2 linked regions of the Streptomonospora nanhaiensis genome follow. The protein of the gene in region 1 interacts with the protein of each later gene in a pairwise test. Links are inferred from orthologs where the notes say so. Each region holds a gene or a part of one and is shown on either strand. Other genes may lie near its edges. The genes, in order: lpdA and HNR12_RS19425.

What was found.
Region 2: the proteins of lpdA (region 1) and HNR12_RS19425 interact in binary tests that used the Escherichia coli proteins (3 or more experiments, as listed by UniProt). The link is inferred for Streptomonospora nanhaiensis from one-to-one orthologs.

The regions. Positions count from the first base shown.
Region 1 is NZ_JACCFO010000001.1:1,415,059-1,423,100, forward strand. What follows is about bases 3,519-6,428. They hold lpdA (dihydrolipoyl dehydrogenase), read left to right. Parts: upstream 3,519-4,240; coding sequence 4,241-5,617; downstream 5,618-6,428. Other genes in these bases: HNR12_RS06130 (leucyl aminopeptidase), read left to right, coding at 3,519-4,104; sucB (2-oxoglutarate dehydrogenase, E2 component, dihydrolipoamide succinyltransferase), read left to right, coding at 5,696-6,428. Also shown: HNR12_RS06120 (bifunctional adenosylcobinamide kinase/adenosylcobinamide-phosphate guanylyltransferase), read left to right, coding at 1-1,029; HNR12_RS06125 (adenosylcobinamide-GDP ribazoletransferase), read left to right, coding at 1,218-1,979; more of HNR12_RS06130, read left to right, coding at 2,596-3,518; more of sucB, read left to right, coding at 6,429-7,156; lipoyl(octanoyl) transferase LipB, read left to right, coding at 7,731-8,042. UniProt on the Escherichia coli protein: Lipoamide dehydrogenase is a component of the glycine cleavage system as well as of the alpha-ketoacid dehydrogenase complexes.
Region 2 is NZ_JACCFO010000001.1:4,388,198-4,396,416, forward strand. Bases 2,847-5,933 are described here. They hold HNR12_RS19425 (UvrD-helicase domain-containing protein), read left to right. Parts: upstream 2,847-3,242; coding sequence 3,243-5,624; downstream 5,625-5,933. Other genes in these bases: HNR12_RS19420 (endonuclease/exonuclease/phosphatase family protein), read right to left, coding at 2,847-2,880; HNR12_RS19430 (aldo/keto reductase family oxidoreductase), read right to left, coding at 5,673-5,933. Also shown: HNR12_RS19405 (ATP-binding protein), read left to right, coding at 1-31; HNR12_RS19410 (response regulator), read left to right, coding at 114-785; HNR12_RS19415 (nucleoside hydrolase), read right to left, coding at 841-1,773; more of HNR12_RS19420, read right to left, coding at 1,885-2,846; more of HNR12_RS19430, read right to left, coding at 5,934-6,542; HNR12_RS19435 (winged helix-turn-helix transcriptional regulator), read left to right, coding at 6,678-7,133. UniProt on the Escherichia coli protein: A helicase with DNA-dependent ATPase activity. Unwinds DNA duplexes with 3'-5' polarity. Translocates on single-stranded DNA with 3'-5' polarity. Initiates unwinding more efficiently from a nicked substrate than double-stranded DNA.

The sequences.
Region 1 (8,042 bases):
ATCGCGGTGGACAACGCGCTCGTCCTGCGCGACCCCGCCGCCGGACCCGTCTCCCCCGCCCCGCCCGGCTACACCGTCGCCCGCACGCCCTACGGCACCCTGGTCGAGGGGCCGGGGGGCGGCCGGCTGCTGTACGCGCGCCCCGACGCCCCCGCCGACCCGCCGCCAAAACCGGCGCCCGGTTCCGGCGGCGCCGGCGCTGAGGGGGTCGACGGCGAGAACACCGTCCCCTTACCGGCCGCAGGCGTACCCGCCCACCAGGTGGACGTCGCGATCGTGGACGCCGGGGAGTCCCCCGCCACCATCGGCGCGCTGCGCCGGGCAGGGGTGGTGGGCGCCACCACCGCGGTGGTCGCCGTCGGCGGAGACCACCGGGTCCACTCCCCCGCCGAGTTCGAGCGCCGCGCGCGGCTGTGGGGCGCGCTCTGTCCCTCCGACGGCCAGGAGCTGTGGTGCCCGCCGTCGACCTGGCCCCCGGAACGGGTGCGCGGCCCCCACCGCGTGCTGGTCACCGGCGGCGCGCGCTCGGGCAAGTCCGCCGAGGCCGAGCGCCGCCTGCTGGGCGAGCCCGAGGTCCTCTACCTGGCCACGGGCCCCTCACCGGAGGCGGAGGACGCGGCGTGGGCGCGCCGCGTCGCCGAGCACCGCGCCCGCCGCCCGTCGTGGTGGAAGACCGAGGAGACCCCCGACGCGGCGGCCGTGCTGCGCGGCGCCGAGGGGGCGGTGCTGTTCGACTGCGTGGGCACGTGGCTGGCCGCGGCCATGGACGCCTGCGGGATGTGGCAGGAGCCCGCGCCCGCCGGCGCCGAGGACGCGCTGGCCGCGCGCGTGGACGACCTGGTGTTGGCCTGGCGCGGCTGCCGGGCGCTCGTGGTGGCGGTCACCAACGAGGTCGGCTCGGGCGTGGTGCCGCCCACGGCCGCCGGGAACGTCTTCCGCGACTGGCTGGGGCGCCTCAACCAGCTTCTGGCGGCGGAGTCGGAGCAGGTGGTGCTGGCCACGGCCGGTCGCGTGCTGGAGCTTCCGTGACCGCTGCCGGAGGCGGCGGTGCCGCAGGCGGAACCCGGAGCGGGAACGGTGCCGAAGGCGGCGGTGGCGGTACCGGTACCCCAGGCGGGGGCGCCGAGGGCGGTGAGCCGGGCGGCCGTCCGGGCACGGGCGGATCCGGCGACCGGCGCGGCCGCCGCCTGCCGCGCGGCTGCCTCGACGGGCTGCGCATGTCGGCGGGCACGCTGACGGCGGTGCCGGTGGGTGCGGGACGCGTCGACCGCACCGTGGCGGGGCGGGCCATGTCCCTGGCCCCCCTGGTGGGCGCCGGGCTGGGCCTTGGGGCGGCCCTGGTGCTGCTGGCCGCCCGCGCCCTGGACCTGCCGGGCCTGCTCGCGGCGGCGCTGGCGATCGGCGTGCTGGCGCTGCTCACCCGGGGGTTGCACCTGGACGGACTGGCCGACCTCGCCGACGGCCTCGGCAGCGGCCGCCCGGCCGAGGGGGCGTTGGAGGTGATGCGCCGCTCCGACATCGGGCCGTTCGGGGTGGTGGCCCTCGTGCTCGTGCTGCTCGTGCAGGTGGCGGCACTCGGCGGCATCGCCGAGGCGTCGCCGGCGGCGGGGGCCGGTGCCGTCGTGGCCGCCGTGGTGGCGGGCCGGCTGGCGATCACCCTGGCCTGTGTGCCGGGCGTGCCGCCGGCGCGCCCGGAGGGCCTGGGCGCGTTCGTCGCGGGCACGGTGCCTTGGGGCGCGGCGGCGGGCGCGAGCGCGGGGGCACTGGCCGCCGCCGCCCTCGCGGGGCTGGCGGCGGGACCCGCCTTCGCCGCCGGATGCGCCGCGGCGGTCGCCGTCGGCGCGGGCGCGGCGGCGGCGCTGCTCCACCGCGCCCGGCGCCGCCTGGGCGGAATCACCGGCGACGTCCTGGGCGCCCTCGCGGAGACCGCCACGACAGCGGCCCTCGTGACAACCGCCATCGCCGCCCAGGCGGGCTGACCTGGGAGGCCGGGTACGCGGGCGGCGGGCGGGCCGGGGCCGATCACGGTGCGGAACCGGTGGTGATCGTCCGATGCGGCCCGCTCGCGAACGCCCCTCGGCCGCCACCCCAGCGCCCTCGACCGGGCACCGGGCCGCCACGCACCCCGCCCTTTCCGGCACACCGGCGGGCGCCCTCAGCGGGGCCAATCCCGCGCCGGGGACATGAGGCCGGAACCGGCCGCTTTCGCGTCCTGGCCGCTCAGCGGGGGTGGCGGCGCGTGATCGGGGTGTCCGGCACGCCAGCGGGGAGATCTGTCGGCATCGTCACAATTTTTCACACGGCCCCGCGTCGACCGGCCGCTGAGCTGGGCTCTCGGCGGCCTTCGGCGCGCGGCCGCCGCCCGGAACGCCGGGCGGCCGCCGCCGCTCCGGCGGCGACCAGGCCGGATCCCGGCGGCGCCCGGAGTGGCAAAGACCGCCGTGTTCGTGACCGGTGCGGATGTCGGACCCCGCTGCGCGGAGAAGTTCGGCCGCTTTTCGCCGCGCACGCAACTTGTGGGGATCTTCGCGGTGTATGCGCACACGCCGTGGGCAGCGTGCCGGGCGGGACGTCACAAGGGCTAGCATCAGGGGCGTGAGCACGTCGTTGTCAGTAATCACGGAATCCCCCAGTTCGCTCGACGTCGACGCGGTGGTGGTCGGCTACCATGCGGCGGCGTCCGACGCTCCCCAGCCCGCGTCGGGCGCTCACGACGTCGACGCCGCCTTCTCCGGCGGCCTCTCCCGGGCGCTGGCGCAACTGGGCGCCCGCGGTGCCGCCGAGGAGGTGCACACCGTGCCCACGCTCGGCGCCCTCAAGGCGCCCGTGGTGATCGCTGTGGGCCTGGGCGACGCCCCCGCCGAGGGCGAGGGGGTGGACCCCGACACCCTCGCGCGCGCCGCCGGCGCGGCGCTGCGCGCCCGCGGGCGCGACCACGCCCGGGTGGCCGTCGCGCTGCCCGCCGACACCGCCGAACGCGCCCACGCCGCGGCGCTGGGGGCGCTGCTGGGCGACTACTCCTACACCCGCTACCGCACCGGCGACGACACCCGCTCCCCCGCCGCCGAGATCCGCGTGGTCTCGGCCGCCGCGGGCGCCCAGGCCGCCGTCGAGCGCGCCGACACCCTCGCCGGTGCCGTGAACCTCGCCCGCGACCTCGTCAACACCGCGCCCGTGGACCTCGTGCCCGAGGACCTGGCCGGGATCGCCGAGCAGGTCGCCCGCGAGAACGGCCTGGCCGTCGAGGTCCTCGACGAGGCCGCGCTGCACGAGGGCGGCTACGGCGGCCTCATCGGCGTGGGCCAGGGCTCGGACAACCCGCCGCGCCTGGTGCGGCTGGCCTACACCCACCCCGAGGCCACCCGCACGGTGGCGTTCGTGGGCAAGGGCATCACCTTCGACTCCGGCGGCCTGTCGCTCAAGCCGGCCGGGTCCATGGACTGGATGAAGTCCGACATGGGCGGGGCCGCCGCGGTGCTGGGGGCCATGAGCGCCATCGCCCGGCTGGCCCCGGCCGTCAACGCCGTGGGCTACCTCGCCATCGCCGAGAACATGCCCGGCGGCGGCGCGCAGCGCCCCTCCGACGTGATCACGATCTACGGCGGCACCACGGTCGAGGTCCTCAACACCGACGCCGAGGGCCGCCTGGTGATGGCCGACGCGCTGGTGCGCGCCCACGAGGACGACCCCGACCTGATCGTCGACGTGGCCACCCTCACCGGCGCCCAGCTCGTGGCCCTGGGCACCCGGGTCTTCGCCGTGATGTCCAACGACGACTCCGTCCGCGACGACGTGGTCGCCGCGGCCGCGGCCGCCGGGGAGTCCGGCTGGCCGATGCCGCTGCCCGCCGAACTCCGCTCGGGCCTGGACTCCGCCGTGGCCGACATCGCCAACGTCTCCGGCGAGCGCTGGGGCGGCATGCTCAGCGCCGGGGTGTTCCTCAAGGAGTTCATCGCCGAGGGCGTCCGCTGGGCGCACCTGGACATCGCGGGCCCGGCGTTCAACCAGGGCGGGCCCTACGGCTACACCCCCAAGGGCGGAACGGGGGCCGCCACCCGCACCCTGGTGCGGATCACCGAGAACCTGGCGGCCGACCGGGACTGACCCGCGGCCGGGCGGGAGCGCCCGACCGACCGCGCACATTGAAAGACCGACTGCGGCCGGGCGGGACACGCGCCGGGTCGCGCGGACACGTCAGACCAGACGAACACGAACATCCACATCAAGGAGTGTCCTTCCCGTGAGTGACAACGGCGGCACCTTCGACCTGCTGATCCTGGGCGCCGGCAGCGGCGGCTACGCCGCCGCCATCCGCGCCTCCGAGCTGGGCATGAAGGTCGGCCTGATCGAGAAAGACAAGCTCGGGGGCACCTGCCTGCACGTCGGCTGCATCCCCACGAAGGCGCTGCTGCACTCGGCCGAGGTCGCCGACGCCGCGCGGGACAGCGAGACCTTCGGCGTCAAGGCCGGCTTCGAGGGCATCGACATGGCCGGCGTGAACGCCTACAAGGACAAGGTCGTCAGCCGCATGTTCCGCGGCCTGACCGGCCTGATCAAGGCCCACGGCATCACCGTGATCGAGGGCGAGGGCAAGCTCACCGGCCCCGACGAGGTCACCGTCGACGGCACCGCCTACAAGGGCACCAACATCCTGCTCGCCACCGGCTCCAAGCCCAAGACCCTGGGCCTGGACATCGACGGCGAGAAGATCATCACCAGCGAGCACGCGCTCAAGCTCGACCGCGTCCCCAAGTCGGTCGTGGTCCTGGGCGGCGGTGTCATCGGCGTGGAGTTCGCCAGCGTGTGGCGCTCCTACGGCGCCGAGGTCACCATCGTCGAGGCGCTGCCGCACCTGGTGCCGGTCGAGGAGGAGTCCTCCTCCAAGCTGCTGGAGCGCGCCTTCCGCAAGCGCGGCATCAAGTACGAGCTGGGCACCCCGTTCGAGAGCGTCAAGACCACCGACTCCGGCGTCAGCGTCACCCTCCAGGGCGGCAAGAGCCTGGAGGCCGAGATGATGCTCGTGGCCATCGGCCGCGCGCCCGTCTCCGAGGGCCTGGGCTATGAGGAACAGGGCATCCAGCTGGAGCGCGGGTTCGTCAAGGTGGACGAGAACCTGCACACCGGTGTCGGCAACATCTACGCCGTGGGCGACCTGATCCCGACCCTGCAGCTGGCCCACGTCGGGTTCGCCGAGGGCATCTACGTCGCCGAGCAGCTGGCCGGCCTCAACCCGCCGGCCATCGACTACGCCGGCGTCCCGCGCATCACCTACAGCGAGCCCGAGGTCGCCTCGGTGGGCCTGACCTCCAAGGCCGCCAAGGAGCGCGGCTACGAGATCGTCGAGCAGGACTACAACCTCGGCGGCAACGGCAAGAGCCAGATCCTGCAGACCCAGGGCTCGGTCAAGGTCATCGCCCAGAAGGACGGCCCCGTGCTGGGCGTGCACATGGTGGGCAGCCGCGTGGGCGAGCTGACCGCCGAGGCCCAGCTGATCTACAACTGGGAGGCGCTGCCCTCGGAGGTCGCGCAGCTCATCCACCCGCACCCGACCCAGTCCGAGGCGCTGGGCGAGGCGCACCTCGCACTGGCCGGAAAGCCGCTGCACGTCCACGAGTGACGCGTCCGCGGGGCGGGGCGGCCGTCCCCGCCCCGCTTTCGCATCCCCGCGTTTCGCACGTCCATCTAAGAGGAACCCATGCCGACTTCCGTTTCAATGCCCGCCCTGGGCGAAAGCGTCACCGAGGGCACCGTCACCCAGTGGCTGAAGAAGGAGGGTGACACCGTCGCGGTCGACGAGCCCCTCCTGGAGGTCTCGACCGACAAGGTCGACACCGAGATCCCGTCGCCTGTCGCGGGCGTGCTGAGCAAGATCCTCGTCGCCGAGGACGAGACCGTGGAGATCGGCGCGGAGATCGCGATCATCAGCGGTGAGGGCGAGGACGCCGGGGCCGGCGCCGAGGACACCGCCGAGCCCGCCGAGGCGCCCGCCGCCGAGCAGTCCCAGGAGGCCGCCGCGGCCGAGGAGCCGCAGGCCCAGGAGCCGGAGTCCGACCCGGCCGAGAGCGCCGCTCCGCAGCAGGCCGCCACCGAGCCCGCGCCGGCGCCCGAGCCCGCCGCCCCGGCCCCCTCCCCCCGCCCCAGCCGCGAGGACATCACCCCGCCGGTCGACGTCGAGACCCTGAGCGGCACCGGCCGGGCGTCGGGCACCGACGCGGTCACCGAGGCCTACGTGACCCCGCTGGTGCGCAAGCTCGCCGCCCAGGAGGGCGTGGACCTCAGCCAGGTGCAGGGCACCGGCGTGGGCGGGCGCATCCGCAAGCAGGACGTCCAGGAGGCCGCGCGCCGCCGCCGCGAGGCCCCCGCGGCCCCGGCCGCCGCCCAGCAGCAGCCCGCCCGCACCCCGGCGCGGCGCCCGGTGGCCGACACCACGCTGCGCGGCCGCACCGAGACCATGTCGCGGCTGCGCCAGACCATCGCCGACCAGATGGCGGAGTCGCAGAAGATCTCGGCCGAGGTCACCCAGGTGATCGAGGTCGACGTCACCAACATCGCCCGGCTGCGCGAGCGCGCCGCCGAGCAGTTCGAGGCCCGCGAGGGCGTCGAACTGGGCTTCTTCCCGTTCTTCGCGCTGGCCACGGTCGAGGCGCTCAAGGCCCACCCCAAGCTCAACGCGGTGATCGACAGCGCCAAGTACGAGGTCACCTACCACAGCATCGAGAACCTGGGGATCTCGGTCGACACCGAGCCGGGCCTGCTGGTGCCGGTCATCAAGGACGCCGGCGACCTCAACCTCGGCGGTCTGGCCCGCAAGATCGCCGACCTGACCGAGCGCGCGCACACCGGCGACCTCAACCCCGACGAGCTGAGCGGCGGCACGTTCACCCTGGCCGACACCGGTGAGGTGGGCGCGCTGTTCAACACGCCGGTCATCAACCAGCCGCAGGTGGGCATCCTCAGCACCGGCGCGGTCGTCAAGCGGCCCGTCGTGGTGGAGGACCCCGAGCTCGGCGAGGTGATCGCGGTGCGCTCGATGATGTACCTGGCGCTCACCCACGACCACCGGCTCATCGACAGCGCCGACGCCGCCCGGTTCCTGGCCGACGTGCGCGAGCGCCTGGAAGAGGGCGACTTCGAGTCGGAGCTGGGCCTGGCCTAGCGCCCGGCGCGGGGGCGGCCGCGGCCTTGGGGCCGGGGCCGCCCCGCGGGGGTGCGCCGCGCGCCGCGCGGCGGAAAGGCAGCGGGGCGGTATCCGGTGACCCGGGTACCGCCCCGCTTTTTACCCCACCATTCACCATCCCCCTGGTGATCCCCATCACCAAAGGTCTGTGTTCGGCGGAGGCCCCGCGAAGGGGGCACCGCCGGAAACCCCAGAACTCCCAGGCCGTTACGAGGAGTCCCGTGTTCCTGACTCAAAGGTATGGCCCCGCGGGACCGCGCGCAGCCGTTTGGCGGAAATCGGCGCCTGATTCCGCGGAAAAACCTGTCCGGCCCGGCCGGGTGCGGCCAGGGGCCCGCGCCGGGGCCGCCGCGCGGGCGTCCGCGGGGTCCTTCGCGCCGCCCTCCCGAGGCGCGGGCGGGACCGGCTCGGCGCGCGGCGCGGGCGGGCGGGGGCCGGTGCGGGAGCGCGCCGAAACGCCCGGCCACCGCGCGTTATTCCCGCCCCGCGGCGGCGCCGGGCGGTGCGCTAGGCGACATCGCCCGGCCCGGTGGCGGGGCATAAGGTGGGATGTATGAGTCAGCTCGTCTTCGCCCGCCTCGGCGAGGCCCCCGTCCCCTACCACGAGGGCTGGGATCTGCAGAAGCGGGTGCACGCCGACCGGGTCGCCGACCTCATCCCCGACACCGTGCTCGTGCTGGAGCACGAACCCGTCTACACCGCGGGCAAGCGCACGGGCCCCTGGGACCGCCCGGCGACCGACCCCGGCGCCCCCATCGTCGACATCGACCGCGGCGGCAGGCTCACCTGGCACGGCCCCGGGCAGGTCACGGTCTACCCCATCGTCCGGCTGCCCGACCCCATCGACGTCGTGGCCTACGTCCGC
Region 2 (8,219 bases), 3.0 Mb from region 1 along the record:
CATGCCGCGCGAGAGGGAGGAGCCGGCCTGACAGGCGCCCGGCGGGCGGGTTGGCCGGAGCCGGGCAGGAGGGGGTATTCCCGCGCCGGGCGGGGGTGGGTACAGTCCAACGTGTGGACGACCAGAACAGCACCTTTGCCTCCGGCGCCGCCGTACCGCGCGTCGTGATCGTTGACGACCACCGCCTCTTCCGCAGCGGCGTGCGCGGCGAGCTGGGCGACGCCGTCGACGTCGTCGGCGAGGCGGGCGACGTCGACAGCGCGGTCCGCGAGATCGCCGACAAGCGCCCCGACCTCGTGCTGCTCGACGTCCACCTGCCCGGCGGAGGCGGCGGCGAGGTACTGCGCCGCGTCCTGCCCCAGCACCCCGAGATCCGCTTCCTGGCGCTGTCGGTCTCCGACGCCGCCGAGGACGTCATCGGCGTGGTGCGCGGCGGCGCGCGCGGCTACGTCACCAAGACCATCTCCGGCCGCGAACTCGCCGACGCCATCGTGCGGGTGGCCGACGGCGACGCCGTGTTCTCCCCCCGCCTGGCCGGGTTCGTGCTCGACGCCTTCTCGGCCACCGACGCCCCGCCCATGGACCCCGAGCTGGACCGGCTCACCCAGCGCGAACGCGAGGTGCTGCGGCTCATCGCCCGCGGCTACGCCTACAAGGAGGTCGCCAAGGAGCTGTTCATCTCGGTCAAGACGGTCGAGACGCACGTCTCCTCGGTGCTGCGCAAGCTCCAGCTGTCCAACCGGCACGAGCTGAGCCGGTGGGCCACCGCGCGCAAGCTCGTCTAGCGGCCGAGCCCGGGCCCGCCGCCGGCGCGGCGGCGGGCGCGCGGCCCGCAGGACCTCAGCGCAGCGCGTCCAGCATCCGGGCCAGGAACACCGTGCCGTCGGCGGCGCCCACCACCCGCACCGGCGGGCGGCCGTCGCCCAGGTCGCGGTTGAGGCGCATGTCGGCCAGGGTCATGCCGCGCGTGAACTCCCCGCGCAGCTCCACCCGCACCGGCACCTCCACCGTCTCGGTCGCCACCGCCTCGTCCAGCAGGATCGCGGCGGCCAGCGGGTCGTGCATCGCGCACTGGCGCTCCCCGAACACGGTGGAGTACCAGCCGGCGTAGAAGTCCAGGAACGCCGACGCGGTCTCGGCGCGCCGCCCCGCCACCGTCTTCAGCTCCTCCAGCCACGCGGTCGTGGCCACCGTCCGCATGGTGACGTCCAGCGGCACCAGCACCGCGTCGAACCCGGCCGCCAGCACCGTCTCGGCCGCCTCGGGGTCGGCGACGACGTTGGCCTCGCCCCACGGGGTGACGTTGCCCGGCGCCCGCACCGCGCCGCCCATCACCACCACCCGGCGCAGCAGCCGGGGCAGCTCCGGCTCCAGGCTCAGCGCCAGCGCGATGTTGGTCAGCGGGCCCAGCGCGAGCACGTCCAGCGCGCCGGGCGCCGAACGGGCCGCGCGCACCAGCATCTCGGCGGCCGAGTGGTCCACGGGCGCCCCGGCGGGCGCGGGCAGGTCCACCTCGCCCAGCCCGTTGCGGCCGTGCACGTGCTCGGCCGAGCGCGGCGGCTGCGCCAGCGGCCGGGCGGCGCCGCGCGCCACCGGCACCTCGGGGCGGCCGTACAGCTCCAGCAGCCGCAGCGCGTTGTCCGTGGTGACGTCGACGCCGTTGTTGCCGAAGACGGTGCCCACGCCGACGATCTCGGCGTCCGGGCCGGCGGTGACGTAGGCCAGGGCCATGGCGTCGTCGATCCCGGGATCGCAGTCGACATAGATCCGCACCGGTGTGCCTCCTTCAGCGACGTCGTCGGCGGGCACGGGGCGGCCGCGCCCCGACAAGGGTAGACACCCGGTGCGCGGCCCCCGCGGGCGGCCCGGTCGCGCGCGGCGGGCCTACCGGAGCCGGGGGCGGGGGTCGGTGGGCGGGCCGGGGCGGCGCGCCGCCGGCCGCAGCGCCTCGCGGGTGCGGCGGCGGGCGAGGGCCCGCACCCGGTCGGCCTCCCAGGCGCGCGGCCGCACGTCGAACACGCACGGGTAGTGGTCGGGCCCCAGCCCGTTCTCGGGCGGCATCGCGATCGTCCCGCCCTCCCGCACCCGCAGGTCGTCCGTGACGAACGCGCGGTCGATGGACCGGCCGTCGGGCGTGGTGGCGGGCGGCGGCCCCGAGCCGAACCCGTCGCGCAGCCGGGCGCCGGCCAGGTCGGTGAACACCGCCTCGGGGGTGGGCATGTTCATGTCGCCCAGGATGACCGTGCGGCGCAATGGCGCCCCGTCGGGCCCGCGCAGCGCGGCGTCCAAGAAGTCCCGAAGCCGCTCCCGGTAGGCCAGGCCGGGGCCGCGGTCGTAGGAGTACACGCGCCCGGACTCGTCGCGGCCCATGTGGAGGGGCGGCACCTGGACCGAGGCGATCCGCACGGCGCCGAAGGGCCCTTCGGCGGTGGCCAGCAGCATCCCCTTGGGATGCCACTTCAGCTCCTTGCCGGTCCGCCAGTGCAGGAAGCGCAGGGGCGGCGGGGGGACCTCGATCCAGCGCAGGTCGCTCAGGGGGTAGCGGGAGGCGATCCCGATGCCGAGCTTGCCCACCCCGGGGATGTGGGAGTCGCTGGCCGGGCGGGACTCCGCGTGGACCTCCGGCCAGCCCAGCCCCTCGACCAGCCGGTTCAGCTGCCGCGACCCCCGCGTGCAGTCGAGTTCGCTCACGGCCACGATCTCGGGCCGGTGCCGGGCCAGGGCGGCGGCGAACCGCTCGGTGCGGTCGCCCGGCGCGTAGTCGCCGGCCTCGTCCACCAGCCGCCCGCCGGCCACGTTCGCGCACGCGACGACCAGGCCCCGGCTCCTCGGCCGGTCCGGCGCCGCACCCGCGCTCCCATCCCCGCCGTCCTCCGCCATTTCCCGCTCCTCCCCGTAGCGCGCAGCGCACCCGCTGGGGAGGCCACTCTAGGGACGACCGGCGCCGCACGGGGAGTCCCCGGCCTGTGGACAACCGGAGCACGGCGTGGCCGGTTCGTCGCACACTGTGCGTGTCCGCCGGCCGCCCACCCGATCGGAGCCCCGCCGTGTACCGAGTGCTCACCGCCACCGCCCTCGTCCTGGCCGCGGCCGCCGCGGCGCCCGCCCTCCTACGCCCCCGGGCGCGCGCGGTTCGGGCCCCGGCCGCCGCGCGGCCGTTTCCCCCGGCGCGGCCACGGCACCGGCGCCGGCCGCGCCCGGTCCGGCGGCAGCCGCCCCCCGAGCCCCGTAACCTGGGAGGCGTGTCGTCCTCCCGTACCGCATCGCCGCTCCTCGAAGGTCTGAACGCCCCGCAGCGCGAAGCCGTCACCCACGCCGGCAGCCCGCTGCTGATCGTCGCCGGGGCCGGCTCCGGAAAGACCAGGGTGCTCACCCACCGCATCGCCTACCTGCTCGCCGAACGCGGCGTGCGCCCGGGCGAGGTGCTGGCGATCACCTTCACCAACAAGGCCGCCGCCGAGATGAAGGAGCGCATCGAGGCGCTGCTGGGCGGGCGCGTGGCCAACGCCATGTGGGTCATGACGTTCCACTCGGCGTGCGTGCGGATCCTGCGCCGCGAGGCCGGGCGCCTGGGCTACCCCAGCAGCTTCACCATCTACGACGCCGCCGACTCCCGCCGGCTGATGCAGCTGGTGTGCAAGGAGCTGGACCTCGACCCCAAGCGGTTCCCGCCCAAGTCGTTCTCCGCGCAGGTCTCCAACCTGAAGAACGAGCTTGTCGACTACGACACCTTCAGCGAGCAGGCGCAGAGCGCCCAGGACAAGAAGCTCGCCGAGGCCTACACGCTCTACCAGCGGCGGCTGCACGAGGCCGGCGCCATGGACTTCGACGACCTGATCATGATCACGGTCAACCTGCTCCAGATGTTCCCCGAGGTCGCCGAGCACTACCGGCGCCGGTTCCGGCACGTCATGGTCGACGAGTACCAGGACACCAACCACGCCCAGTACGAACTCGTCCGGCTCCTCGTCGGCGAGGACACCCCCGGTGCCGCCGTGCCCGCCTCGGAGCTGTGCGTGGTCGGCGACGCCGACCAGTCCATCTACGCCTTCCGCGGCGCCACCATCCGCAACATCCTGGAGTTCGAGCGCGACTACCCCCAGGCCCGCACCATCCTGCTGGAGCAGAACTACCGCTCCACGCAGACCATCCTGTCCGCGGCCAACGCCGTCATCGAGCGCAATTCCGACCGCCCGCCCAAGAACCTGTGGTCGGAGCAGGGGCACGGCCCCGCGATCGTCGGCTACGTCGCCGACAACGAGCACGACGAGGCCGCGTTCGTCGTCCAGGAGATCGACCGGCTGACCGACGACGGCGCCTGCTCCCCCGGCCAGGTGGCGGTCTTCTACCGCACCAACGCCCAGTCGCGCGTGTTCGAGGACGTGTTCATCCGCACCGGCCTGCCCTACCGCATCGTCGGCGGCGTGCGCTTCTACGAGCGCAAGGAGATCCGCGACATCCTCGCCTACCTCCGGGTGATCGCCAACCCCGAGGACACCGTCAGCCTGCGCCGGATCCTCAACGTCCCCAAGCGGGGCATCGGCGACCGCGCCGAGGAGACCATCGAGCTGTTCGCGGCCCGCGAGCGCATCTCCTTCGCCCGCGCCCTGCGCCGGGCCGAGGACGCCGTGCCGGTGCTGGCCACCCGCTCCCTCAACGCCATCCGCGACTTCGTCGCGCTGCTGGACGAACTCCGCGAGATCGCCGAGGAGGGCTCGCCCGCCGAGATCGTCGAGGCGGTCCTGGAGCGCACCGGCTACCTGTCGGAACTGGCCAACTCCAAGGACATCCAGGACGAGAGCCGGGTGGAGAACCTGGAGGAGTTCGTCGAGGTCGCCCGCGAGTTCGAGAGCACCTTCACCGGCCCGCTCTACGCCGAGGACGAGGACGCCGACATCGCCCAGGCGGAGTCCGGCGAGGCGGCGCCCCCGGCGGAGCGCACCGGTGGCACCGGTGGCACCGAAGGAGCCCAGGACGGCGCGGGCGACGGCCCGCGGCCCGAGGCGCCCGAGCCGACCCTGGTCGACTTCCTGGAGCAGATCTCCCTGGTGGCCGACACCGACCAGATCCCCGACGCCGACGACAGCGGCGGCGTCGTGACGCTGATGACCCTGCACTCGGCCAAGGGTCTGGAGTTCCCCGTCGTCTTCCTCACCGGCCTGGAGGACGGCGTCTTCCCGCACATGCGGACCCTGGGCGAGAAGTCCGAACTGGAGGAGGAGCGCCGCCTGGCCTACGTCGGCATCACCCGCGCCCAGGAGCGGCTGTACCTCACCCGCTCGGCCGTGCGCAGCGCGTGGGGCGCACCGTCGTTCAACCCCCCGTCGCGCTTCCTGGACGAGGTCCCGGCCGAGCTGATCGACTGGCGCCGCGCGCAGTCGTCCATGGCCGCCGCAGCGCCGCGCCGCCGCGTCGAACCCCCCTCGCGCAGAGCCGCCACGGGGGCGAGCGCAAACGTGCCGTCGCTGTCCCCGGGCGACAAGGTCACCCACGACTCCTTCGGCCTGGGCACGGTGCTGCTGGTGGACGGCGTCGGCGACAAGACCAAGGCGCGCATCGACTTCGGCGCCGACATCGGCGAGAAGGACTTCCTGGTGAAGTACGCGCCGATCGAGAAGCTGTGAGGCCGCGCCGCCCCGGCGGGCCGGGGCGGCGCGGCGACCGGCCGCCGGTCAGCCGATCGCGTCAAGCTCGGCGAGGTCCTCGGCCGACAGCGTGAGACCCGCGCCGGCGGCGTTCTCACGCAGGTGCGCAACCGACGAGGTGCCGGGGATCAGCAGGATGTTCGGCGACCGGTGCAGCAGCCAGGCCAGGGCCACCGACATCGGTGCCGCGTCCAGCCGGGCCGCCACCGCCGAAAGCGCCGAGGACTGGAGTGGGGTGAACCCGCCCAGCGGGAAGAAGGGCACATAGGCGACGCCGTCGGCGGCGAGTTCGTCGATCAGCTTGTCGTCGTGGCGGTGGGCGAGGTTGTACATGTTCTGCACGCAGACGATCGGCGCGATCGCCCGCGCCTCGGCGACCTGCTCGGCCGTCGCGTTGCTCACGCCCAGGTGCCGGATCAGCCCCTGCCGCTGGAGCTCGACCAGCGCCTCCAACGGCTCGGCCGGCGAGCCGGGCTGGGGCCCCCGGGCGTCGCCGAGCCGCAGGTTGACCAGGTCGAGTACGTCCAGCCCGAGGGTTTCAAGGTCCTCGTATACGGCGCGGCGCACGTCCTCGGGCGTCCGGGCCGGCGGCCAGCCGCCCTGCTCGTCGCGGATCGCGCCGACCTTGGTCGCGATGCGCAGCGAGTCGGGGTAGGGGTGCAGGGCCTCCCGGATCAGCCGGTTGGTGACGCGCGGTCCGTAGGCGCCGCTCGTGTCGATGTGGGTGATGCCGAGGTCGACGGCCTCGCGGAGCACGGCGATCGCGCCGTCGTGGTCGGCGGGCGGCCCCATGACGCCGGGGCCGGCGAGCTGCATGGCGCCGTAGCCGAAGCGGGTGACGGTCAGGTCGCCCAGGGACCAGGTGCCGCCGGGAAGCGAGGTGGGGAGCGAGGTCATTCCAACGTCCTTCGTCGTGGGTTGTCCGGCCCGTGGTGCACAACGGATGGCTGCCAGTATGGGAGGGGAGCTTCCCATCGGGAAGTAGGCACCTGAAAGTGCGTAAGGCACCAACGGGAGTGTGAGGAGCGGTCCATGGTGACGACGACGGCGGCCCAGAGGAGGGCGCGGGCCAAGGCGGAGTACAACGCCTTCATGGCGGAGTGCCCCAGCCGCAAGCTGCTCGACCGGATCTCCGACAAGTGGGTCGCCCTGGTCCTGGCCGCCTTGGGCGGCGACGGCCTGCGCCGAGAGGACGCCGACCACGTCGGCGGTCCTCGGGCGATGCGCTACTCGGAGCTGGCCCGCCTGCTGGCCGGCGTCAGCCAGAAGATGCTCACGCAGACGCTGCGTGCGCTGGAGCGGGACGGCCTCGTCACCCGCACCGCGACGCCGACGGTCCCCGTCACGGTCTCCTACGAGCTGACCGACCTCGGGGTCTCGCTGTACACGACGATGCGCGGCCTCAAGGTCTGGGCCGAGAGCCACATGGACGACGTGCTCGCCAACCGAGCGGCGCATGACGCGCGCGAGAACGAGGTGGACCAGTAGGTGGGGGAGCGGAGGCCCGCGTCATGGAGACCGGACGCGGGCGGGCTCGCGGAAGCTGTCACGAGCACTGCCGGAAGCCGGTAAGCTTCTCAACACCGACCGAACGAAGCTGGCGGTTACGCCTGCGTCGGAAGTCGGTCGCCTCCACTCCGACTGACTGTCACGAGCACTCGGGACAAGCGGGTAGAGTAGAGAGCACAACAAAGCGGAAACGCGGAGATTGATCCGCCCCGTGGGGGAAGAGCCTTTGCGGGCCTGCCGATTGAGTGGGTTCGGGGTTTGTACCCGGTGAGCGGTTGCTTCTTGAGAACTCAACAGCGCGTGTATGACATTCTTTGTGCCATGTTTGTTTTGGCCCCGTTGAACACCCTCGGGTGTTCGGGGTTCCTTTGATGGGTCCGCCCTGTGTGGGTGGGCCGGTCAGGATTGAAGACCTTTAATGGAGAGTTTGATCCTGGCTCAGGACGAACGCTGGCGGCGTGCTTAACACATGCAAGTCGAGCGGTAAGGCCCTTCGGGGTACACGAGCGGCGAACGGGTGAGTAACACGTGAGCAACCTGCCCCTGACTCTGGGATAAGCCGGGGAAACCCGGTCTAATACCGGATACGACACCGGGTCGCATGATCTGGTGTGGAAAGTTGTTTCGGTTGGGGATGGGCTCGCGGCCTATCAGCTTGTTGGTGGGGTAGTGGCCTACCAAGGCGGTGACGGGTAGCCGGCCTGAGAGGGCGACCGGCCACACTGGGACTGAGACACGGCCCAGACTCCTGCGGGAGGCAGCAGTGGGGAATATTGCGCAATGGGCGGAAGCCTGACGCAGCGACGCCGCGTGGGGGATGACGGCCTTCGGGTTGTAAACCTCTTTTACCACTGACGCAGGCCCCCATATCGGTGGGGGTTGACGGTAGGTGGGGAATAAGGACCGGCCAACTACGTGCCAGCAGCCGCGGTAATACGTAGGGTCCGAGCGTTGTCCGGAATTATTGGGCGTAAAGAGCTCGTAGGTGGTGTGTCGCGTCTGCTGTGCAAGTCCGGGGCTTAACTCCGGTTTTGCAGTGGATACGGGCATGCTAGAGGTAGGTAG